3 regions of the Rossellomorea sp. DUT-2 genome follow, and region 2 is predicted to be linked to each of the others. Evidence: riboswitches for the same ligand, from Rfam matches in the RefSeq annotation. Region 2 holds a riboswitch; each other region holds the start of a gene.

Region 1 (4,282 bases), on a different contig from region 2:
AAATCCCTTGAAGTAAAATGATGCAGTTCTTTTCCTATTAATCTGATGCTTCCATCCATTAATGGAAGCAGACCCGTCATGGCTTTTAACAAGGTCGTCTTTCCACTTCCGTTCGGTCCAAGAATCCCAAAGAATTCTCCTTTATCTATATGAAAATTCATATCTTCCACGATTATTTTCTCGTTATATCCTACTGTGACACCTTTTAGATCTATCATGATGAAAGCCCTCTTTTCTTCAGTAGAATATAAGCAAACATCGGGGCACCGATAAGAGCTGTTATCACTCCAATCGGAAGCTCGGTTGGTGCAATGATTGTTCTTGAGATGAGGTCGGCCAACACGAGAAAGCCCCCGCCTACAACGATGGACAAAGGAAGTAAGTGTCTATGGTCATGCCCTACCATCCTCCTTAGAAAATGAGGGATTACAAGCCCTACAAATCCAATTGTACCTGAAACGGCAACAGCCGCCCCCGTCAGTATACTTCCTGCAATTAAGATGAGGAGTTTTCTCTTTTGTACGGATATCCCGATATGATGGGCTTGTTCTTCACCAAAGCTCATGCCATTCAGTTCCTTGCCATTGAGAAACAAAACGATCACTCCAATTAAGAAAAAGGGCAATATAATCGTAATGTAATCCCACCCTCTCATGGATACACTTCCAAGAAGCCAACCTATGATCTGCCTTAATTCTTCTCCCGTCAGGGCAATCATTAAGGATATAAGAGAACCTAAAAAAGAGCTGAAAATGATTCCGGTTAATATGATGGTTTCTACCTTCATGGTTCTTTCAACCTTCTGTGCAAACCATAATACGAGGAACACGGTTATAATCGAACAAAGGATACTGAGAAAGGGAAGCGTAAACTTCCCAATGAACGGAATGCTCCAGTTAAAGAACAATGTAATAACAGCGCCGACCGATGCTCCTGAAGACACACCCAATGTATATGGATCAGAAAGCGGGTTGCGCAATAGTCCTTGAAAGGAAGCTCCTGCAATTGCTAAGGAACTTCCAACCAATAATGCCAATAATACTCTGGGCAATCTTATGGCATACACTATATTTGCAAACATTGGATCAGTTTCTTCCGGTAAAGGGTATCCAAACCATTTAGCTCCAACGATGAACAGAATATCCTTTGGCGGGACAGAGACGGTTCCAATCGATATACCGGCGAGAATGGCGAATAGTAAAAACGATACAGCCAACCCGTATGTTATCCATATTTTATTCTGCAAATAACTCCGGATAGATCGACTTTGCAATTTCCTCTACTCCTTCAACTAATCTCGGACCAGTACGTGTGACCAGATCTGAATGAACGTCATGGACATCTTCATTTTTCACAGCGGTTACATCTTTCCAACCTTCTCGGCCCATCACTTGTTCTTTAGGATTTTCACTATAAAAACCATAGGTTGTAATGATGACGTCAGGATTTGAAGCGATGACCGCTTCTTGATTTACTTGGACCCATCCCTTCTGATCACTCATCACATTTTCGGCATTTACCAGTGAGAGCATTTGATCAATAAAAGTATTTTTTCCTGTCGAATATATGTCAGGGGAAGGTGAAACCTCTACATACACTTTTTTCTTTTCAGATACACCACTGACTTTTTCCTTAATGGATTCAAGATCCGCTTTCATCTCAGAAATGACGGACTCAGATTCATCTTTCTTGCCGACCAATGTGCCGATGTTTTCCATCGTGGTGTACACTTCCTCAAAGCTATTGGCATCACGTACGATATAGACCTTTACCCCTGCACCTCGAAGCTGTTCTAACCCTTCTTCTGCCGACACAGCAGTGGACTCATGAGCAAGAACCAAATCCGGATTCAGACTGATAATCTTCTCAACGTTAAATTCCATTCCACCTATTTTTTCTTTCTCCGCCGCTTCTTTTGGATAATTATCAAAATCTGAAACCCCTACGATTTCCTTATTCAACCCTAACTCGAATAAGATTTCTGTGTTGCTCGGAATCAATGAAACAATATGCTTAGGTTGCTCATCCATCGTGACTTTATTATTCAGGGCGTCGTTTACTGACAAAGGAAAAGCAGATTGTCCCTGGCCCACTTCACCGCTATCTTTATTCTTTTCTACATTTTCATTGTCAGTACCGCAAGCTGAAAGGAGTCCTAGAGATACTATTAGAGCAAGAATAATTTTGAATGTGTGTTTCATACGTTTTCCTCCTGTGAATGAACTTATTTCCAGACAAAAAAACATCTCCAGTGGGACTAGAGATGTTGTGTAAGATGCATAAAAAGGCTTTAAACCGTTAAACATGCACATTACACCCTTCTATCCGCGTAGATTTGGTGCGAAAGACATTAGGCAGGTCTCCTGGCTCATGGTCAATGTTTGCTGCACCTTCCCATACCTATTGGTACAGTGGTATTCATACAGCTCACTTCCATTTACAGTGGCGGGACCGCGTTGGAATTACACCAACTTCCCTATTATGAAGCTAAAAAGTTTGCTACCGAAACTTCCGCTTCACCTAATCTCATATCGTATGTAATTTTTCCGTTCAACAGAATTATACACAAGATTCTAAGGTTAGTGAATGAAATTTGATAAACTTTGCTGAAAATAGCAGGAATACTTCTTTTCGAAGCTTTTCCCGTTGCAACCTTTCGAGCTAATAGATTGTCCCCCCCATTCTTTCGTGATAAAATCTTTTTCAAGCAATCGCTTTACTGCTTTAGAGGAGCACATATGGTACAGGAGGTTCAGCAATGAAAGAAAAAAAAGAAATCGCTACTTTTGCAGGTGGTTGTTTTTGGTGCATGGTAAAGCCATTTGATGAATTACCGGGAATAATTGATGTCGTGTCAGGTTACTCAGGGGGCCACCTTGAAAACCCAACATATCAAGATATAAAAGCAGGAAATAGTGGACATTACGAAGCTGTGCAAATCACATTTAATCCTGATGTATTCCCTTATGAAAGATTATTAGAGCTATACTGGCCACAGATTGATCCAACAGATGATGGCGGACAATTCCATGACCGAGGGGATCAATACCGGACAGCTATTTTCTATCATAATGAACACCAAAAACAATTAGCTGAAAACACAAAGAACGAAATAGCAGACAGTGGACGATTCAAGAAGCCTATCGTCACAAACATCCTTCCTGCTTCCACTTTCTATCCGGCAGAAGAATACCATCAAAAATTTTACAAGAAAAATCCAGATGAATATAAACAAGACCGGGCAAAATCAGGTCGCGATCAATTTATAGATAATCATTGGAAGAACTAAATAGTGGGATGAAAAAAACTCCTTTCGCCAAACTAATGGCAGGAAGGAGTTTTTTGTATGAAGAAAAACGAGAAAAACACAGAAGATAAAGAGCAGGTTATCGGGTTTGAAGGCCCAGGGAAAGTCGTCAATTTCTTTGACCCCTATCCTGATGAAGATGAAGAGAATGTAAATAACTCGGATACGGTAGATAATCATTCTTCAGAAAAGCAGTAAAAACATAAAAGGTGAAGATTATATAAATGTAACCTTCACCTTTTCATATTAACCAATGAATCGATTCACCTTCACTTGCTCATTAAGGATGAGTTCCGCTGTCAGTTGTCCTGAAAGTGAGACCATCGGCACACCTCCACCTGGATGGGTTGAACCTCCCACAAAGTACATATTAGAAAGCACTCTGCTCTTATTCGGAATCTTGAAGCCTCCATTAAGCTTTCGGTCTGTGACAGTCCCATAGATTGAACCACCATTCGCCCCATAAAGGGTCTGAAGGTCGTTAGGAGTGAAGGTATATTCGTATTCAATATGATCCCTTAAATTGGTTACGCCCATTTTCTCCAGCTTATCCAGCACTTTGAGTCGATATGATTCTTTGTATTGAGTCCAATCCTCACCCTCTTTTAAAGGTGGCACATGTGTCAACACAAACAGGTTTTCTTTTCCTTCAGGAGCCTGTGTGGGATCCGATTTCGACGAGATACCAATATAAATCGTCGGATCATCAGCCAGCTTATTCTCATCGAAGATTTGCCTGAATTCTTTTTTAGGATCCTTACTGAAAAAGAAGTTATGGTGAGCAAGATGATCATATTTACGGTCTACCCCAAGCAGCAGAACCAATCCTGAAACCGTAGGGGCATACTTGCTTAGTTCCTCTACTTCCTTAGGAGATTCATGATAATCAGCCAAAAGGGATTTGTAGCAAGGGATGGCCTCTAAATTCGATACAACGATGTCCGCCGTCAGCTCTTCCCCTATTTTCGTACGTAT
Region 2 (4,282 bases):
ACATCAACTTTAGCATTTTTCTTTAAATCTTCTACATGCTGAACAAGTTTTTCTTGTTTTTTCTGTTGTTCTAATTGAGTTTTGATCTGAGGTTTCACTTCTTCAAATTTTGGTGCATCCTTTGATTCACCCTGACCTTGTTGACTTGCGTACTGATCGTAAAATTTCTTCATTTCATCTTCAGAGACTTCTTCTACTTTGATTTCTTTTTCAACGTAGTTAGTGTATTTGATGTTTTCGGCGATTTGAGTTTTTAACTCGTCCATCGTGAATCCGGCTTTTTTCATTGCGTCTTCAAACTTCTTTTCATCACCGTACTGCTTTTTAACTTCTTCCAGTTGTTTATTGATTTCATCCTCTGATGCTTTGTAGCCTTTTTCATCGGCCTGCTGCATAAGGAGAGTTTGTCCAACCAGGCTATCAATCGTTTGTTCTTTTATTTTCTTTGCTGCATCTTTACTTGTCGGATCTTGCCCCATCTGTTGATACTGCATTTGTGATTGAGTCAATACGTTATTGAAATCTTCACCTTTAATTTTTTCGTCATTTACAATGGCAACGATCTTATCTTTTTCAACCTTCTGTTTATCCATTTTCTTTTGCATTTCTTCCATTTGCTTCGCTTGCTCTTCTTGAGCCTTTCCATCGCTTTTTTCTTCTGTTTTCGCTTTATCGTCAGCTTGTTTTTGGCTCTCCTCGTTCGAACCGCAAGCGGCTAGTCCAATCGCTAATAATGCTACTAGTAAAGTCGTTAATAATTTTTTCATAATAGACCCCTTTCAGAAGTAAGGTGTGATTTCCAAAAAAATCACTTAATGCGCATTTTAAAGGAAAAACCCGTAAAAAGAAAGTATTTAAGCTAAAAAGTATAGATTGTAATGAGGTTGAAATACAGTGAATTACTAATATGGTCCCTCTTTCACTAGAATGTATACGATTACATTTGACTATCAACTGCCGGGCAGAAATGAAAATGTAAGAAGGTTTTCACTTGGTAGCTAAAAAAAAGAGGCTGTTCAAATCGAGTGCTTTCCTCCATTTAAACAGCCTATAAAAAATATTGGGGACCAAAGAATACTGTCAAACAACCTTCTATTTGAATTATAATGAGTGGTAACATTTTCTTCAACCAACATATAGGCAGGTGTCGGCTGACTAGTGTCCATTTGAAGGTAGTATTCAATCTTCTACTATTCTTTTCATGGAAAATAATAATTATAAGCATAATTCAAAGGAAGGATTTTTCCTTTTGTTCAACTTGTTACAACTCTTGACTTTACGAGTGTAATAGAGTGATACTATTAAAAGATTTTAACTTCTAAACAAAATCAATAGTTTCACTTGTAAATTCATTTTTAATCGTTTATGATGATACAGAACACAACATTTAGTGTTTTGTTTGATAATTGTAACTATATATTGATTATAACCTGTGAATAAGGTGTCTGAATGGACTTAAAAGGGAATCCGGTGTGAATCCGGAACTGTCCCCGCAACTGTAAGTGCTGACGAAATAAGGAACTGCCACTGTCATATACGATGGGAAGGCCTTAGAGTAGGGTGAAGCACGAGTCAGGAGACCTGCCTTGTTTATCACGTGTTATCTTCTTCGGGAATTGGGAGGATAAAGCGAGGATTGGAATAGGCACTGTCGTCTATTCATATATCTTTCGTATATAAAGCCCATCCTTCTAGAAGGATGGGCTTTTTTGAATCCTTCCCACACTGTATAAATTGGGAGGAATGATGATGTCAATCGTATCACAGGATCAAAGGATTTCAGAGGAAGCAAAAGCGATTCTTACAAATCTTCACAGTCGCTTTCCACAACTTCATTTTAAAGAATTCGATGAAAAGATTTTTAAGTATGCAGACGGTCAATCTGAATGGAGTAAAGAAAAGCTTTATCATTTCATGATACTCACGGCAGTCGAACGGATCTCTGCCCATGAACCTGATTGGACGTATGTGGCTGCAGAATTATATTTATTGAAACTTTATCGTACAATCGCCTATTCAAGGAGAGTGGAAGAAAGCGCGTTGTACAGTTCCTTTTATGAATTAATTCAAGACTTGACTGATAGGAAACTATATACACCCGCACTATTGGAATCATATAGCAAGGAAGAAATTCACTCTTTGGGGAGGGTCATGGATTCATCTAAAGACCATCTGTTTACGTACATAGGGATCGTCACACTATCAGAGAGGTATTTAACCAAGTCCCATGATGGTGAAATCCTTGAATTGCCTCAGGAGCGATTGCTGATCATCGCCATGACGCTCTTTATGAACGAACCCTGTGATATGCGACTGGCGCTTATTAAAGAAGCTTACTGGGCCCTGTCTAATTTGTATATGACGGTTGCAACCCCTACGTTTGCCAACGCCGGCAAAAGCCATGGTCAGTTATCGAGCTGTTTTATTGATACGGTAGCCGACGATTTAAGAAGTATTTATGACAGTAATACAGATGTTTCCACACTAAGTAAAAACGGTGGCGGTCTCGGTATCTATCTGGGGAAGGTCCGGAGCAGAGGTAGTAATATCAAAGGCTTCAAGGGAGTAAGTTCAGGTGTTATACCATGGATGAAGCAACTAAATAACACAGCCGTATCCGTTGATCAATTAGGTCAACGTCAAGGAGCGATTGCTGTTTATTTGGATGTATGGCATAAGGATATTTTTCCTTTTCTTGATACCCGATTAAATAATGGAGATGAAAGGCAGCGTACTCATGACCTTTTCACTGGAGTAAGCTTACCGGATTTATTCATGGAACAAGTGGAGGATAGAGGGGATTGGTACTTATTCGATCCTCATGAAGTGAGGGTGGTCATGGGATATTCCCTGGAAGATTACTATGATGAGTGTGAGGGAGAAGGTTCGTTCAGGGATAAGTATTGGGAGTGTGTAGAATGTCCCGATCTTTCCAGGGAAGTGGTTCCTGCGATTGAAATTTTCAAGCGGATCATGATTTCCCAGCTCGAAACGGGTACACCCTATATGTTTTACCGCGATTCAGTCAATCGGCTAAATGCCAATGGGCATAAGGGAATGATTTACTGTAGTAATTTATGTACGGAAATCGCCCAGAATATGAGTGCGACCGTCATGGAAGAAGAGGTCATAAAGGACGGTAAAATCATTACCTATAAATCTCCGGGAGATTATGTCGTCTGTAATTTGGCATCTGTTTCTCTAGCCAAAACAATCATGGATGATGAGCTGGAAAGAGTCGTGTCCATAGGAGTGAGATTACTTGATAATGTCATAGATATTAATAAGCTTCCTGTCCTGCAAGCCCAACTGACAAACAGGCGCTATAGAGGGATTGGATTAGGAACCTTTGGATGGCATCACCTCCTTGCATTGAAAGGTTTGAAGTGGGAGAGCGATGAAGCAGTTGATTATTGTGATTCGCTTTACGAGGATGTTGCTTATTACACAATCAAAGCCAGTCATGAATTAGCGAAAGAAAAAGGCTCCTATCCCTATTTCAGCGGTTCCGACTGGTCGACTGGAGAATATTTTTCAAAGAAAGGGTATTCCGGACCGAGGTGGGATGCACTCAGGTATGATGTTTCCTCCCGGGGAATCCGAAACGGATATTTAATGGCGGTAGCACCCAATTCGTCCACTTCGATCATAGCCGGATCTACAGCGAGTATAGATCCCTTATTCAGATTAGAGTACTCGGAAGAAAAGAAAGACTATAAGATTCCCGTTACAGCACCTGATTTATCATCTAAGACGACCTGGTATTACAAAACGGCTTATAACGTAGATCAGCACTGGAGTATTAAACAAAATGAGAAGAGACAGAGACATATAGATCAAGGAATATCGTTTAACTTGTATGTGAGGAATGATATCAAGGCGATCGAGTTACTATCTCTTCATTTAGATGCATGGAAGTCAGGATTGAAAACGACCTACTATGTGAGATCAACATCTGTTTCAAATTTTGAAGAATGTGAAAGCTGCCATAGCTAGCAGGGAGGAAGATGATAACGTGAATGGGTTGAAGCAGCGAATCTTAATAGATTCTGAGGCACCAAATAAATCTACCGGAATTGTAAATGGACAAAGCTCGAATATATTAAACTGGGATGATGTCAGGTTCTCTTGGGCCTATCCAAAGTATAAGAGAATGCTGGGGAATTTCTGGACGCCTTTTGAGATCAACATGGCAAAGGATATCAAGCAGTTCCCTACTCTTTCATCAAGGGAGCAGGAGTCCTTTTTGAAAATCATCGGCTTACTGGCTCTCCTTGATAGT
Region 3 (4,282 bases), on a different contig from region 2:
GTCCATTCCTTACTCTAATTCGTAATAACTTATCTCATTGGACATCTTATCGGATGCAAGTTGGAACCCTTTCTCTCTCTGTCCGGTTTTTACATAGTACAAAAATAGTTGTCTTTCATAATGCTGATACATCAATTGACTCCCCGTTTCTTTGAAATGGGGGAGAGCTGTATTTTCAATATACTCATATAGTTCTTTTTCATTTCCCTTTATGGTCAGCAAGTAAATCTCAAAGAATACGTAAGTGGGATCCTGATGCTCAGTTGCCATTTTCAGTCCTTTTGTCGCTAAGTGATTGAGTTCCCGGGAAGATAGTAGATTCCCTTTCATACAAGCAAGTATATATCCACTGAGCGTAACTAAATAATGCGATGCCGGGGTTTCGTCATTGATAAGATTTAATGCTTCTTCATAGGATGCCTTTGATTCAGAATATCGTTTTCTCCTGAAATATTCGAATCCAAGATTATTATGTATCTTATGCGCCCGATCGTTTGAATTGACGGATTCACAGACCCTGAGGAGCTTATCGTACTGTTGTTTTGTTTCTTCCATATCAAAGGGTTCTTTGGCATTCAATTGAATTAGAATCAGTGTTTCTGAATCGATGACCCTCAGGATATTTAATGTTTTTTGGAAAAAGTGCAGTGCTCTTTGCCCATAATAATAAGCAAAGGTGTTTGAATGAATCGAATGATAGGCTAATGCCAAATGAAAATAATATTCGGAGTTCGGATATTCCTCGTCGATCTGTTTTAATACTTTGATGCAAGAGTTAAACTGCCTTGTCGAATGATAATAGATCCCCTTGACATGGAGCAATAAATTTTGTTCAAAGGGGGAAAGCGTGTAGTTTTTATGTTCGAACATGGACAGTATTTCTTGTGCTTTTCCATGTTTATTCAAAAATAAATAATATCTTGCTAAGAAAAGATTGTATTGAACAATGAAATCAGATAGATACCTTAAAGGTTCTTTTTCAATTTCCCCTTTGAATTGATGGATTTCATTGGTTCGAATCATAATGATCGCATCGTTCCATTCTGATAATTTAACCTGTAAGGAATGATAGCGGGAACGTTCAACATCCAGATTGATTCCAAGTTTTTTTGCAAGTAAATCAGTAATTTCACTAGAATACTCTGTGATGCCTCTTTCGATTTTACTTAGATGGGTGGTGGAACAGATCCCCTGTGCGAGCTGCTCTTGAGTCAAACCCGAATCTTCGCGATGAAATTTAATTAATTTACCTTCAATCATAGTACACCCCGAGTGACAGTTTATTTATCATTATAGGGAAATATCTTTGTTTGTTCTATAGATGGGGGACAAGACGGAGGTCTGAAGGCAAAAACATCCAAATTTAATACTAGCTCTGTTACTAAACTGATTTTCTCTCTTCTTCATCCAATTCAGTCCGCACTTTTTTCACCAATTGAGGAGAATCCTGTATGATCTTCCCTATATAAATGAAACCAGCCACGGTAATCCCGGTCATGATCCAGCTGAAGGCTTGGCGGAGAATGATCCCTTTATCGAATGCTTCAACCCCGTACTCCACGATAAGCCATGCATTAACAATTGCCTGAATCCCGCTTCTTAAGGCAAAACACAGGGTGATTAATTGAAAGATTCGAAAGAGAGGCTTTTTGTAGTAGAGTCGCTTACTAAAGGTTCGGTCGTATCCTTGAAGCTCTGCAAAGTCAAGTCCAAAGAAAAGGGAAATCGGTTTTCTGAACAACATGGTGATGAAGAAAAACAGACTTAAAGCAGCGGCATAGTATACATTATTCCATAGGAGTTGGATGGAGGAACCAGCCAGTACGTCAATCAGAGTACCGACAACCAATGTGACTAAAATGAACAAGCCAAACGTATTTACTTTCTTCATTTCGATAAATCGATAAACCGTATAGATGATTCCTGGAACAGAGGAAAGGAGCATGGCATAGTAATCTCCAATGTAATCCCTCAATATGTTCCATGCGAAAAGAGGTAGTGCCACATAAATCAACAAGTCCAATAAGACAAAATTCCTTTTCAACTTTATCCCTCTTCCTTCTTTTTACTGTTACTTTTCATACGGACAAAAGGGGAAGAAGTTTCACAATATGAGTTTTCTTTCCAAATGAGTCCCAATTCTCATTTGAAAGTTAGATGATAATTCTTTTAAAAACACTCAGAGCTTAGAAAACTCTGAGTATTATTATATTAGTTAGTCAGTGAATCAGAGATTGATTATAAAATTAGCGCGCGATTCTTTCTATGCTCTTTTCGCAAAGGAGCCGTTTTGAATAGTCTCGTTTCTTCTTCCGTTTGAGGAATGACCATTGGCACCGGCTTCGGTGTTCCCTTTTCATCAACAGCGACCATTGTAAGGAAAGATTCTGTCGTCAGGGTTTTGACACTCGTTACGAGATTCGTAGAGTACACCTTTACATACACTTCCATTGATGTTCTGCCTGTGGAAGTGACGTATGCCTCAAGACTTAAAGCGTCGCCGACCGTGGCGGATGATAAGAAGTCGACGGAGTCGATCGATGCCGTGACGACGACTGAACTGGAGTGTTTCATGGCGGATAGTGCCGCAATCTCATCAATATAGGATAAAACCTTCCCTCCAAATATGGTTTGCATATGATTGGTGTCAGGCGGCAATACCAATTTTGTTTGTATGGTTCGTGAACGTTCAACTGAATAAGCTTGTTCCATTTCCTCATCTCCCCGTTTGTAGTATGAAACAAAAAAGCATCTTCTTTTGAAAAAGAAGATGCGGCTATTCCAGGCGAACGTTCAGAGTACAGTGATTCCACTGGTGACGTCTCATTAGCGCAACACCCTCCTATCTCCCGTAGGAACTTCTGTGTTCTTCCCATTTGGCAGGTCTCCTGGCTCAGCGTCAGCGATTTCGTATTCCTTCCCATTTCGATTCGAAACAGTGGATCCATACGAATTCTCAGCTTTACAGTGGCGGGACCGCGTTGGACTTTCACCAACTTCCCTTTTAAGAAAATGAACTATAGATCATCTTCACCAATGAGCAATGATCAAATTGTGAACGCTATTATTTTACCATAACCCTTAGTGAGTGAGGAGAAGGATTATGGTAAAATTTATAAACAAGTGCTTTTCAAAAAGGTAGTGAGGTCTGAAAAATGCCACAAGACAAAATACAAAGGAACCAAATCGATAAAGTAGTAGAGTATATCGATCAACATCTAAGTGAAGATTTATCCTTAGAACAGTTAGCCAAAGTATCAACCTATTCCCCTTATCACTTTCAGAGGATGTTTAAAAGGCTGATCGGTGAAACACCAGCAGGTTATGTGAAAAGAATGCGCTTGGAAAATGCAGCGCATATGCTCATTTACGAGCCACAGCTTCCTATCACACAAATTGCGTTCATATGTGGTTTTTCATCGTTATCCTATTTCACCTATTCTTTTAATGCTTACTTTAAAACCAGCCCCAAAAGCTGGCGGGAAGGTGCCTATTTAGAGCGTTTTCCGCGGGAATATCTTAATAGCAAGAAATCTAAACTTTTCAGCACAAAAGCGAAAGCATTCCAGGATGAAGAATCCTATAATGAGTTTAAATGGCTGGATTTATCGAAAGTAAAGATCGCTCATTTTCCAGAGTGTTCAACCGTCAATAGATTTCATATCGGGTCATATATCGAAGGCATTACAGAAGCCTGGCAAGATCTATACAGATGGGGGAATGCCAGAAACCTCATAGAGAAGAGTCCTTTGATATTCGGAGTTCCAAAGAGCAACCCTTATATTACCCCACCTGAAAAAAGCAGGTATGAGTGTCGCATGGCCATCGAAAATAAAAATGACGCGGAGGATGAGGAACTCTATCTATTTCGAGGCAGTAAGCATGTGGTTTATGAATTCGATGAACCTGTCGACTACCGGGAAAGAGGGAAGTTAATCGAATGCTATTCTGAACTTTACAGCTATTGGCTGCCGAAAAGCGGATACAGATACCTTGGGAATCCGATTGAACTTGTGGAAATGATCAATCTACAAGGAACTCTCGATATTGGATGTAACATTAAAGCGATCGCTTTAGCCATTGAGCCGAATTAATGGAGGAATAGGGATGGAATTAAATGTGAATTTACTCGCGGTTTTAGTGGGGGCTGTGGTGTATATGGTATACGGCGGAATTTATTATTCTATTTTACTAGGAAAGAAGGAACAGGATAGTACTGGACCGATTAAATATGCAGTGGCTGTTATTGTTGCATTTATCAGCTCACTTCTTGTTGGGATTT

The links. A riboswitch is a leader RNA that binds a small molecule or an ion and turns the genes downstream of it on or off. The one in region 2 is predicted to bind cobalamin.
Region 1: it holds a riboswitch for cobalamin, as region 2 does, so the genes downstream of both, ACOSV2_RS06150 (ABC transporter substrate-binding protein) here and ACOSV2_RS01695 (ribonucleoside-diphosphate reductase subunit alpha) in region 2, are expected to answer to the same signal.
Region 3: it holds a riboswitch for cobalamin, as region 2 does, so the genes downstream of both, ACOSV2_RS14990 (acyl-CoA thioesterase) here and ACOSV2_RS01695 (ribonucleoside-diphosphate reductase subunit alpha) in region 2, are expected to answer to the same signal.

The regions. Positions count from the first base shown of each region.
Region 1 covers NZ_JBQPEO010000002.1:110,316-114,597, forward strand. Annotated here, with positions in the region: gene ACOSV2_RS06140 (adenosylcobinamide amidohydrolase) at 1-218, opposite strand, end outside; gene ACOSV2_RS06145 (FecCD family ABC transporter permease) at 215-1,273, opposite strand; gene ACOSV2_RS06150 (ABC transporter substrate-binding protein) at 1,236-2,201, opposite strand; cobalamin riboswitch at 2,337-2,535, opposite strand; gene msrA (peptide-methionine (S)-S-oxide reductase MsrA) at 2,759-3,289, shown strand; gene ACOSV2_RS06160 (hypothetical protein) at 3,347-3,505, shown strand; gene ACOSV2_RS06165 (phytoene desaturase family protein) at 3,554-4,282, opposite strand, start outside.
Region 2 covers NZ_JBQPEO010000001.1:315,574-319,855, forward strand. Annotated here, with positions in the region: gene ACOSV2_RS01690 (SurA N-terminal domain-containing protein) at 1-767, opposite strand, end outside; cobalamin riboswitch at 1,423-1,603, shown strand; gene ACOSV2_RS01695 (ribonucleoside-diphosphate reductase subunit alpha) at 1,747-3,996, shown strand; gene ACOSV2_RS01700 (ribonucleotide-diphosphate reductase subunit beta) at 4,016-4,282, shown strand, end outside.
Region 3 covers NZ_JBQPEO010000003.1:809,976-814,257, forward strand. Annotated here, with positions in the region: gene ACOSV2_RS14980 (helix-turn-helix domain-containing protein) at 10-1,260, opposite strand; gene ACOSV2_RS14985 (VC0807 family protein) at 1,382-2,044, opposite strand; gene ACOSV2_RS14990 (acyl-CoA thioesterase) at 2,239-2,712, opposite strand; cobalamin riboswitch at 2,862-3,052, opposite strand; gene ACOSV2_RS14995 (AraC family transcriptional regulator) at 3,156-4,094, shown strand; gene ACOSV2_RS15000 (DUF1761 domain-containing protein) at 4,108-4,282, shown strand, end outside.